3 regions of the Pantoea sp. App145 genome follow, and region 1 is predicted to be linked to each of the others. Evidence: riboswitches for the same ligand, from Rfam matches in the RefSeq annotation. Region 1 holds a riboswitch; each other region holds the start of a gene.
What was found. Region 1 has a riboswitch for fluoride ahead of RCF31_RS24255 (universal stress protein). Riboswitches for the same ligand answer to the same signal wherever they lie in the genome.
Positions count from the first base shown of each region.

Region 2: linked by a shared signal. The riboswitch ahead of crcB (fluoride efflux transporter CrcB) and the one ahead of RCF31_RS24255 (universal stress protein) in region 1 are both predicted to bind fluoride.
Region 3: linked by a shared signal. The riboswitch ahead of RCF31_RS28260 (DHHA2 domain-containing protein) and the one ahead of RCF31_RS24255 (universal stress protein) in region 1 are both predicted to bind fluoride.

Region 1 is NZ_CP133292.1:282,724-285,992, forward strand. It holds gene RCF31_RS24250 (methyl-accepting chemotaxis protein) at 1-1,038, shown strand, start outside; fluoride riboswitch at 1,433-1,507, shown strand; gene RCF31_RS24255 (universal stress protein) at 1,752-2,180, shown strand; gene RCF31_RS24260 (MutS-related protein) at 2,456-3,269, opposite strand, start outside.
Region 2 is NZ_CP133290.1:3,054,559-3,057,827, forward strand. It holds gene RCF31_RS13955 (nucleoside hydrolase) at 18-935, opposite strand; fluoride riboswitch at 1,070-1,145, shown strand; gene crcB (fluoride efflux transporter CrcB) at 1,237-1,614, shown strand; gene RCF31_RS13965 (sugar phosphate isomerase/epimerase family protein) at 1,722-2,537, shown strand; gene RCF31_RS13970 (alpha/beta hydrolase) at 2,534-3,139, opposite strand; gene RCF31_RS13975 (glutathione S-transferase family protein) at 3,151-3,269, opposite strand, start outside.
Region 3 is NZ_CP133294.1:363,851-367,119, forward strand. It holds partial or broken gene eno (phosphopyruvate hydratase) at 1-767, opposite strand, end outside; gene RCF31_RS28255 (universal stress protein) at 784-1,209, opposite strand; gene RCF31_RS28260 (DHHA2 domain-containing protein) at 1,213-2,115, opposite strand; fluoride riboswitch at 2,193-2,262, opposite strand; gene RCF31_RS28265 (DUF2913 family protein) at 2,349-2,945, opposite strand.

The DNA of each region.
Region 1 (3,269 bases):
CAGCTGCGCCGGTTAGGTACGTTACGTGACGCGCTGGAAGACGTGGCCTCCGGTGAAGGTGATCTGACCCGCCGCCTAGATGTACGGGGAGGAGATGAACTGGCCCAAATCTCAGCAGCGTTTAACCGCTTTGTCGGTAAACTCTCCGGGGTGCTCCTCCGCGTGCGTGAAGGGGCAAACAACATCTCGCTCGCATCAACTGAAATAAGCAGTGGCAACAATGATCTGGCTTCACGTACTGAAGAACAGGCGGCCGGCGTGGTGGAAACAGCAGCAACGCTCGAAGAGCTGACCTCAACCTTCAGCAATACTGCCAGTAATACAGAACAGGCGCGCCAGTTTATCAGCGGTGTGGCAGCAGCGGTCAGAGATAATGGTACCGTAATGAATGATGTTTCTTCACGGATACAGGAAATCTCGAATGATTCAATGAAGATGTCTGAAATTATTAAGGTTATTGACAGCATAGCCTTCCAGACCAATATTCTGGCGCTCAATGCCGCTGTGGAAGCTGCGCGAGCAGGAGAATCAGGCAGGGGATTCGCGGTTGTGGCCAGCGAAGTCCGGAACCTGGCACAACGCAGCGCCGGTGCAGCGCGGGAAATTAAAACGCTTATCGATGACACTGTCGCGCGGGTGGCATCTGGCAGAGAACTGGTCGTGAAAGCCGATCGTGGAATGGCTGATATTGTGTCTGATATTCAAAGTATGACGCAACTTATTGATGAAATTGCACAGGCCAGCCGTGAGCAAAGTGATAGTATTGGTCAGATCAATATTGCGATGGGGCAAATTGACACCACGACGCAGCAGAACGCAGCTCTGGTTGAAGAATCGGCGAGTGCGGCACAGTCCATGTCAGAGCAGGCGGTATTAATGGCAGAGCTGGTGAGTTCCTTCAAACTGATGGATAACGCTGCTGCCATGGTGGTTCATCCTGAGATGAAAGAAAAAAATCAGGTTCTGTCCCTGTCAACATCGCAGCCAGAGCTGGCAATAACGGGAACCTCAATCGGGGATAACTGGCGTTCATTCTGATTCCATTTTTTTCATAATCAATTCAATGACTGGACCTGACATGAGGTATGTAAACCCCATCAGATGATTAGGATATTCAAAGGGCAGTGACCTGCCCTTTTATCTTAAATGAATTTCATATACCGCCATTACTCCCATCTTTTCCTGCCTACCTGATGCAGTCAAGAGGACTGCGGGACGTATGAATAGGTTATTCTGATATGTCACCAAAATCAGCAACTTTGGCAGGTGGTTCGGATTTTAAAACTAGTGATATTTAAAGCAGGATAACGGTAAAATTTAAAATTCCGTGAGCAATATCGAAAAAACTGAAAGTTAACTATAGCATTAATATGAAAAAATCATTTTTTTGCAATTCATCTGTGATTGCATACCTACAAAAATGGTTATAATATTGTTATAAGGTGATGGTGTTCCACCTTTCCCAACCGCCGGCAAAACAGTACCGGATGATGACGCCTGACAGAGTTTTTATTGCTTTTAAACAAGGCATTCATGTCAGGTATCATTATGAAAATTATATCCCTCAGTAGCAATCAACTCTCCAATGTGTTAACTCTGACAATCGCGTATTTTATCTTGGTTGAAAAAAACACGAACTCTCATGCATTGCATCCACACATGCCTTATTTATAGCACAAACTCCATCTGTAACAACCAGTTATAACGAGACAATACCTTTCTTCAAATTATCTTACGTAAAGAGGTGATTTATGCAAATCTATAAACATGCATTGATACTGGTACATGACGAAACTGATGGTCAGCTGTTATTAGAGCACGCAGAGAGAATGGCCGTTCAGATGAAAACACAAATCACGGTTGGTCATATAAGTGAAGATTACCGTGAGCTTAACTATATCTGGGATGCCCCGGCTCAGGACCTGCAATCACGAACGATTATAAAGGATAAAGCAATGTTAAGCAAACTGGTTGAAACTTCACAGGTAAATGTGCACGTCAGTTCTATCGTCAGTATTCACCGATTTAAAGATGTTTCTTCATTAGTAGAAAACGAGCAAATCGACCTTGTTATGTTAGGTCATAAGAATCGACTTTTTGGCGTGTACAGGTCATTTTCCTTCGAGTTTATTAATCACCTTGCTGTGGATGTCTTAATAAAACATATCCCACCCTCATGAGAGGTCTGGAAATTGATTGTAAGCAAGCACGCTGGGATCGATAAACATGAAAAAAAGAACAATCAAATACGAGGGTTTTCTAATGAGGACAAAACCAATAATATTCTCAACAGTTGTCGGAATAATTATAACCTATATAATAATTTTTATGTTCGGAACCTTTCTCGGCCGCCCGCTATCAGATGATGTTACTATAATCATAGCACTTATTACAGGCTCATTATGCCAGTTGTTTACGTACCACTTGTGGAAATAAATTAATCATGTAAGGTGGATCACCCCGCCTTACTGATAAGATGTTCTTCAAAAAAAATCTCATTAAAAAGATCTTCGCCATAGCTCGTATCCTGGGGCTCTCCAGGAAATATCTTATAAGTTCTTCCCCCATTCTGTTCTCTCTGAGCTGACAGAAATACAGTGTCATTATGATTCTCGCTAAAATATTCACATGCGAATTCAGAGGTGTGTGTTACAAAAAGCACTTTTACATTTGATTCTGTCAGAGCAGTAACGATGTTACGGATGATTTCGGCCCCTTCACGGCTGTTGGTTGCTGAAAATGATTCGTTAAAAAGCACTAAATCATCATATCTTAATTTATCAATAATATTGCTCATCCTTTTTAATTCCTCGTCCAGTTTTCCACTCGTTATAGTACTGTCCTCTTCACACTTATAGTGAGTAAAAATCCTCCGACTGACATCTGACGAAAAATATCCGGCCGTTACGAACATCCCTATTTGCATCATTAACTGAGCTAACCCAACACTCCTGAGAAAAGTTGATTTCCCACCCTGGTTTGCTCCAGTAATAATCAATGTACTTTTATTGTCTGTTTTCAGATTATTACTGACTATATTTTCATCGGACAGCAGAGTAAGGCACGTATCATACAAAGAATCGAATACAAGATGGCGCTCTCCTTTTTGTATGGGCACTGGTAGAGATATATGAATATTCCTTGAAAAAAGTTTTTTTGACAGATTAAGGCATGCAATATAAAAGCCTATTTCCGCCCTTAAGGAATTAAAGAAACTGAGCAGATGTGCTGTCGCCTGTGCCATCGCGTTCGCAATTAATATAATACCC
Region 2 (3,269 bases), on a different replicon from region 1:
GCGCCGCTACAAAAGCGTTAAGCCTGCAAGGTGGCGAAAAAGTGCTGGCGCACCGCGTCAGCTTCTACCCCCAGACACAGGCGCTGTGCACGCAACCCGGCGAAAGGGTCATGACGAGAGGCGAGGGCGTTCAGGCGGCGCAGCGTTTGGCCGCTGCTGATGCCCTCGGTCACCACCCGTACCGGCGCTTCCGTCAGGTGGAAAGCATGCGGCAGCGCCAGCCAGGAAAGGGTCAGCGTGTCGTGCAGCGCCATGCCATCAAATCCTTCTTTCTCCAGGCTATACGCCAGATACGGACGGCAGATGGCGCTCAACACCGGCTGATTGAGCTGCCGCACTTCTGCGCCGGTAATCAACACCTTATGGGTGACATCCAGCGGCACCACCACCACTGGCAGCTTTGATGCCAGCACCTGATCGGCGGCATGCGGGTCCTTCCAGATATTGAATTCCGCGAAAGGCGTGACATTACCGCTGTGGCCGTCGGTGCCAAACGCACCGCCCATAATCACCAGTTCTTTCACCAGCGGAATAATATCCGGTGCCTGATTAATCGCGCTGGCGATGTTGGTCAACGGGCCAATCGCCACCAGGGTGATGGCGTGTGGATGGGCGCGCACGCTGTCGATAATAAATTGCACTGCGCTGGGGGCCTGGTCGCTATGGGGATTGGTAAAGGCATCGCCCAGACCATCTTCGCCATGCAGACGCGCCGGTGCCGACGGAGCCAGTGCCAGCGGGCGTGAACAGCCGCGATAGACCGGCGCATCAATCCCCATCTTCTCGCAAAACAGCCTGGCATTTTTTACCGCCTGACCCACCGCAACATTGCCAAACACCGTGGTGATGCCCAGCAAATGCTGAGTGCGCGCGGCATAGGCCAGCGCAAAGGCGTCATCCACGCCGATATCAGTATCAAAAATCAGGGTGCGCATTGGGATCTCCAGTTCGTTTTCTGGCAAGGTAAAACAAAAATGGGTGATTGCGAAGGTGCTATTTGCGGGGCCTTTTATCCAACACCTTGTTGCCAGTCACATATTGTCTGCCAGTATCAGCCAGCGTATTATCTTCCCCCTAAGGTGATGGCGTGCCACCTTCCCCAACCGCCGTTCTGGCAACAGACGGCTGATGACGCCTGACAACACTCTTATCCCTGCGCGGGAGACGGCGGTGTGTCAGGTGTTTTTCTGTCCTGCCGCGGCCCTGCGCGTTTCTCATCTCAGGAGCTACACATTTATGTTGAAATCGCTGTTGGCCGTTATGCTCGGTGGTGCTATTGGCTGTTCACTGCGCTGGTTGATTTCTCTCCGCTTTAATACGTTGTTTCCCAATCTACCGCCTGGCACCTTGCTGGTGAATCTGGCGGGTGGGTTTATTATTGGTGCTGCGATGGCATGGTTTTTAAAGAATCCTCACCTCGACCCGGTATGGAAATTGCTGATTGTCACCGGCCTCTGCGGCGGCCTCACGACCTTTTCCACCTTTTCAGCCGAAATTGTGGTGCTGTTGCAGACGGGGAAATATTTCTGGGCCATGTCGAGTGTGATGGTGCACGTTATTGGTTCTTTACTGATGACGTTCGCCGGATTTGCCGTGGTCAATCTCTTAGGATAAACAGCACGCTTGAAATAACCATTAAGAGGTAGATACTGGTCAGAGTTCTGTGCGCGTGACGCACAGAATTTGTCACCGATTTATCCGGACGATTAAGGAGCCCGTTGATGAGTAGTCACCCCAAATTCCTTAACCTGGTGTTGTTAAACGGTGAGCCAGAACAGAAATTGCGTGCGGCGCGTGCGGCTGGCTTTGATCAGGTTGAAATCTGGCGTGAAGATGTACAGGCCAGCGCACAGGGGACGCTGGCGCTGGCGCAATTGGCCGCAGAGCAGCAACTCCGGTTTACCAATTTGCAGGTATTACGCGACTTCACCGGTGCGCCGGATCGTGAACGTCTGCAAAAGCGCGAAGAATTGCGTCAGTTTATTCAGATTGCCCAAGCGCTGGGCTGCGACACCATTCAGGCTCCGGCTACCACGCGGGAAGATTGCCTGGCCGATCGTATCGATGAAGATCTGCGCTGGATGGCCTCGGAAGCGGCGCGTCATAAGATGCGAATTATGTACGAGCCAATGGCGTGGTGCAGCGTCGATAACACCCTGCCGCTGGCGTGGGAGCGGCTGCAACGGCTGGATCAACCCAATATCGGTCTGGTGGTCGATCTGTTCCACATCTGCGCCCTGGGGGGCGATGCGGCGCAACTCGATGGTATCCCCGCCGATCGTATCTATGAAGTTCAGCTGTGCGATATGGCGGTGCTGCCGCCGCAGAATAACGACGCCATTATCGATATGGCACGCCACCAGCGTTTACTGCCTGGCGATGGTATCATCGAGGTGGAGCGTTTTGTCGATAAGTTGAAAAGCGCGGGCTATAACGGCCCGGTCGGCATTGAAGTGTTTAACGATGCATTAAAAGCGCAGCCACCGGCTGTGGCTGCACAACAGGCCTGGGCAGCGCTGAATCGCTACTGGCCTTAATCCTGCAAGCATTGGGCGATAAAGGCGGCGGCTTCCATTGCGCCCTGCGACGAAATGGTATGACCGGTGGTCGGTTCGAAGCGAGTCTCCACCGTCACACCGGCAGATTTCAGGCGCTGCGCGGCAGATTCGCTTTCGGTCCACGGAATCACCCCGTCAGCATGGCCGTGAATCAACAGGGCGGGCGTATGCGGCTGCGGTGTCAACGCGCCATCGAACGCCAGACGGCCCGAGAACGCCACCACGCCCGCCAGCGGATGGCGGCCTGCTGCCAGCGCATCGAGTGCCATGATCGAACCCTGCGAGAATCCCACCAGAATCACTTTATCCCAGGCATCGGTAAACCCATGCTGCGCCATCAGCGGTTGCAGCGTGGCATCAAACGCGGCCCGCGCTTCACGGATCCGCGCCGGACGATTTTCCGTGGTGACGCCGTTCAGGCTGAACCACTGATAACCCATACCGTGTTCGAACGGCATCGGGGCATTCGGCGAGGCGAACGCCACATCCGGTAACACGCTGGCCCAGTGCTGGCCAAGTCCCGCCAGGTCAGCGCCATTACTGCCAACGCCGTGGAGAAAAATCACTAACGCTTTTGCCATCTTGCTGCTCCTTAAAAACCGTATTCCGCCATATCCGGGCCAACCGGCACAATACCATTCGGATTCAGTGCCTTGATTGAATAGTAACCCTGTTTGATATGGTCGATATTCACTGTCTGACGCACGCCAG
Region 3 (3,269 bases), on a different replicon from region 1:
CGCAGATGATATTGGCCGTCACGGTAAAACTCACTCGATGCCGGATCAATACAAATACTGATATCTTCACCGGGCTGGTAGCCCGCTTTCTCGATGGCCTGAACGATCAATGCCAGCGGCGCACGATTTGACGACACCGCAGGGGCAAAACCTCCCTCGTCACCTACTCCGACGGAAAGGTTTTTTCCAGCAGCAACTGACGGAGAGCCTGATACACTTCACTGCCCTGACGCACCGCCTCCTTCAGACTCGCAGCACCATGCGGGGCTATCATAAATTCCTGAAAGTCAGCGCCCTGCCCTCTGGCATGGACACCCCCGTTGATGATGTTCATGCAGGGAACCGGCAACAGATTAGCACGCAGCCCGCCCAGATAACGATACAGCGGCTGACGCGTCGCCAGCGCTGCCAGCCTGGCAACGGCCAGCGATGCGCCGAGAATGGCATTGGCCCCTAACCGGCTTTTGTTTTCTGTTCCGTCCAATTCGAGCATGACGTTATCAATGACACGCTGTTCACGCACATCAATATCGGCTACTGCTGCACTGATCTCTTCGCAAACAGCCTGCACCGCATCCTGCACGCCTTTTCCACCATAACGCGTGTGCTCGCCGTCCCGTCGTTCGTGGGCTTCGCGGGTTCCGGTACTGGCCCCCGAAGGGACGGAGGCTCTGGTCATCAGTGGTAAATGCCTCGACCTCAACGGTCGGATTACCGCGTGAATCGAGAATTTCACGCGCAGTCATTCTGTCGATGTTAAAATTCATGTTTCTCTCCTGCGGTTCAGCTACGGGTGTGCTTGATAAGTACATCGACCGTCAAATGATTGATGTATTCCAGTGAGCGTGAGGCCAGTAACCCCATGAAACGATTGCGGTGTCCGGCAATCACCAGGTCAATACCCCGCTGTTTAATGCATTGATCCACATCCTCGAATCGGTTGATTGTTACCAGCTCGCAGGTATCAACCACCACCGGTGCGGCCTTGACCAGTTCACTCAACCATGATTTCGCCCTGATAATGTCTTGCGAAACCTTGTCATCCATGACGCTGTCGGATACGTAATTCATTTCGCGATAGTCTTCGCTGATATGTGCCAGCGTGATTTTCATTCCCGTCTGCTGTGCCAGCACAGCAGCATGATTCAGCAGCAACGCGCCATCCTGCTGGTCGTGAACCAGCACCAGCGCATGGGTATAAGATTTCATGCTTCACCCCCGGCTTTGTTCAAGATGATGATGAAGCCAGGGCAACAGCTGTTTTTTCCTGCTGAGCATCCCCGGAAGTGAGCAGGGCCCGACATCTTTCAGTGCCCGACCGGCAAAATAGAGCGTGGAAAAATTGTCGGTGATATCTGTCACCATCAGCACACCCAGCCCAGCCCCGGACTGTGTGACCTGATGCTGCAATTCCTCACAAAGTGCGGTAATCAGATGAGAAACCTGAGACTGGTTCATCACTTCGATCTGCGAAATGCGAACATCCGTACCCGCGATCACGAACGCTTTGAGGTCCTTCTCAAGCAGGTGCTGGGGTGACAGTCCGGCAAGGTCGGTTTTCGCGCTCAATAAATGACGACCGAAGGTTTTACGGTTGATGCCGGTTCGAACGCAGAGCTGGGTAACGGTGCGAATATCCTCTTCCGTCGTCGTTGGCGACTTCAGATTCACGGTGTCGCTGAGGATGGCCCCCAGCAGCAGAATGGCGTGTGATGAGGCCAGACTGTTACGATCGGCTTCATCCATCAGTAACCAGAGCACAGTAGCGCTGCTCCCTACCGGCTTTATCCACACTTCTGGCGGCAGCTGGGTGACCAAACCGCCGAGCCGGTGGTGATCGATAATGCCGGTAACGTTGCTTTGAGCCAGGTCGTCCGGCCCCTGAGCTGGCTCGGTGAAATCGACCAGCCAGACATCCTTGCCTGCCAGGGGAAGCATGAGTCGTTCCGGCAGGGGCAAGCCTGCTTCAGCGAAAATAAAACGCGTTTCCCGATTGGCCTCACCCGCACGCCATGCGTGAGCGGGACGATGTTGCCGGTTTAACCAGTGAGCGGTAACCACTGCCGTACAGATGGCATCACTGTCAGGATTGATATGGCCTGTAACATGTATCAAAGGAGTATCCCCGCAGCAGGAAGTATGCGGGCTGGGTGAATTCTGATCAGCCTGACATACCTCTCAAGTCATTAAGAGTCATATCAGGCGTCATCAGCCCCGAACGGGGCGGTTGTGAGAAGGTGGAACGCCATCACCTTTGAGGCCAGTCTAGAACAGGTGAATTTATTTGTCAGCCGATTCGTTGGCTGTTGCGACAGAGTTCGCGGCTAACTACTGGATTGATAACATAATTATGAGTGGGTCATCAGCTGGAAGAGAAAAGGCGTTTGCGTTTCCTGGCAAACTTCACTGCGCCAGCCGCTACGATGCAGTATTTTTTCCAGACCCGCGACATTGCCGGTTAGCCGTGCCATCAGTGGCGCAATCTGTCCACCGTCAGCATCGAAGGAAACGTCCAGTCCGGATCGTGACAGATATATCGCGTCGAGTTCGCCGTTGGTGACCACCGTATTACGCCCTGACCATTCTCTGTCGCTGAGCACCCGATAGACCCATTGCATTTGTTTTGCGGTTTCAATGGCGTAGGTCAGACGGAACAGGTCGTTCTGCTGGGACAATTCTCCCGTACAGGAGCGCCATAGATAATCGAGTTTGTGTCGCAGTTTTGCTGCGGGTCCAAATGCCCGGCCCTGTTTCAACAACCACTGGATATCACTGGCAACTTCACGGGGAAAACGATGTTGCTTCAGCGCAGTGGCCAGCCAGCGCGTCAGGAATACATTTTCCTGTGATTCCGAGCTGATCAACCCATCATGTCTCGCCAGTTCAAGAGCGATCAGTGCGCACCATGCCAGATGCCCGGTTTTTTCGGTTAAGGATTGCGTCATCACCGCAACATCTCCTTGTAATCCATGATTATTCCGTTGAGAGTTAGTGAAGTACAACTCACCTAAAATGTAAATAGCTTGTATCTAATTTGTTGCTTTTGGGCGGTTCCCCCCCTGCAGATAGCAGGTTAAAAAGGGATCTTTGTTGCACCTGTCCATTATTTTCATTCTGGCATCAGGTTATCCTCCAGCATCATAATCGAGCTGCTTTGCATTTTATTTTCGGGCGGACCCGACGGCGCTAATAACCTGCCCCATGAACTTTTGGACACAACAAGTTAAGAAGGCGAGCACAAAACCGACCTGAAATTATCGTCAATATGC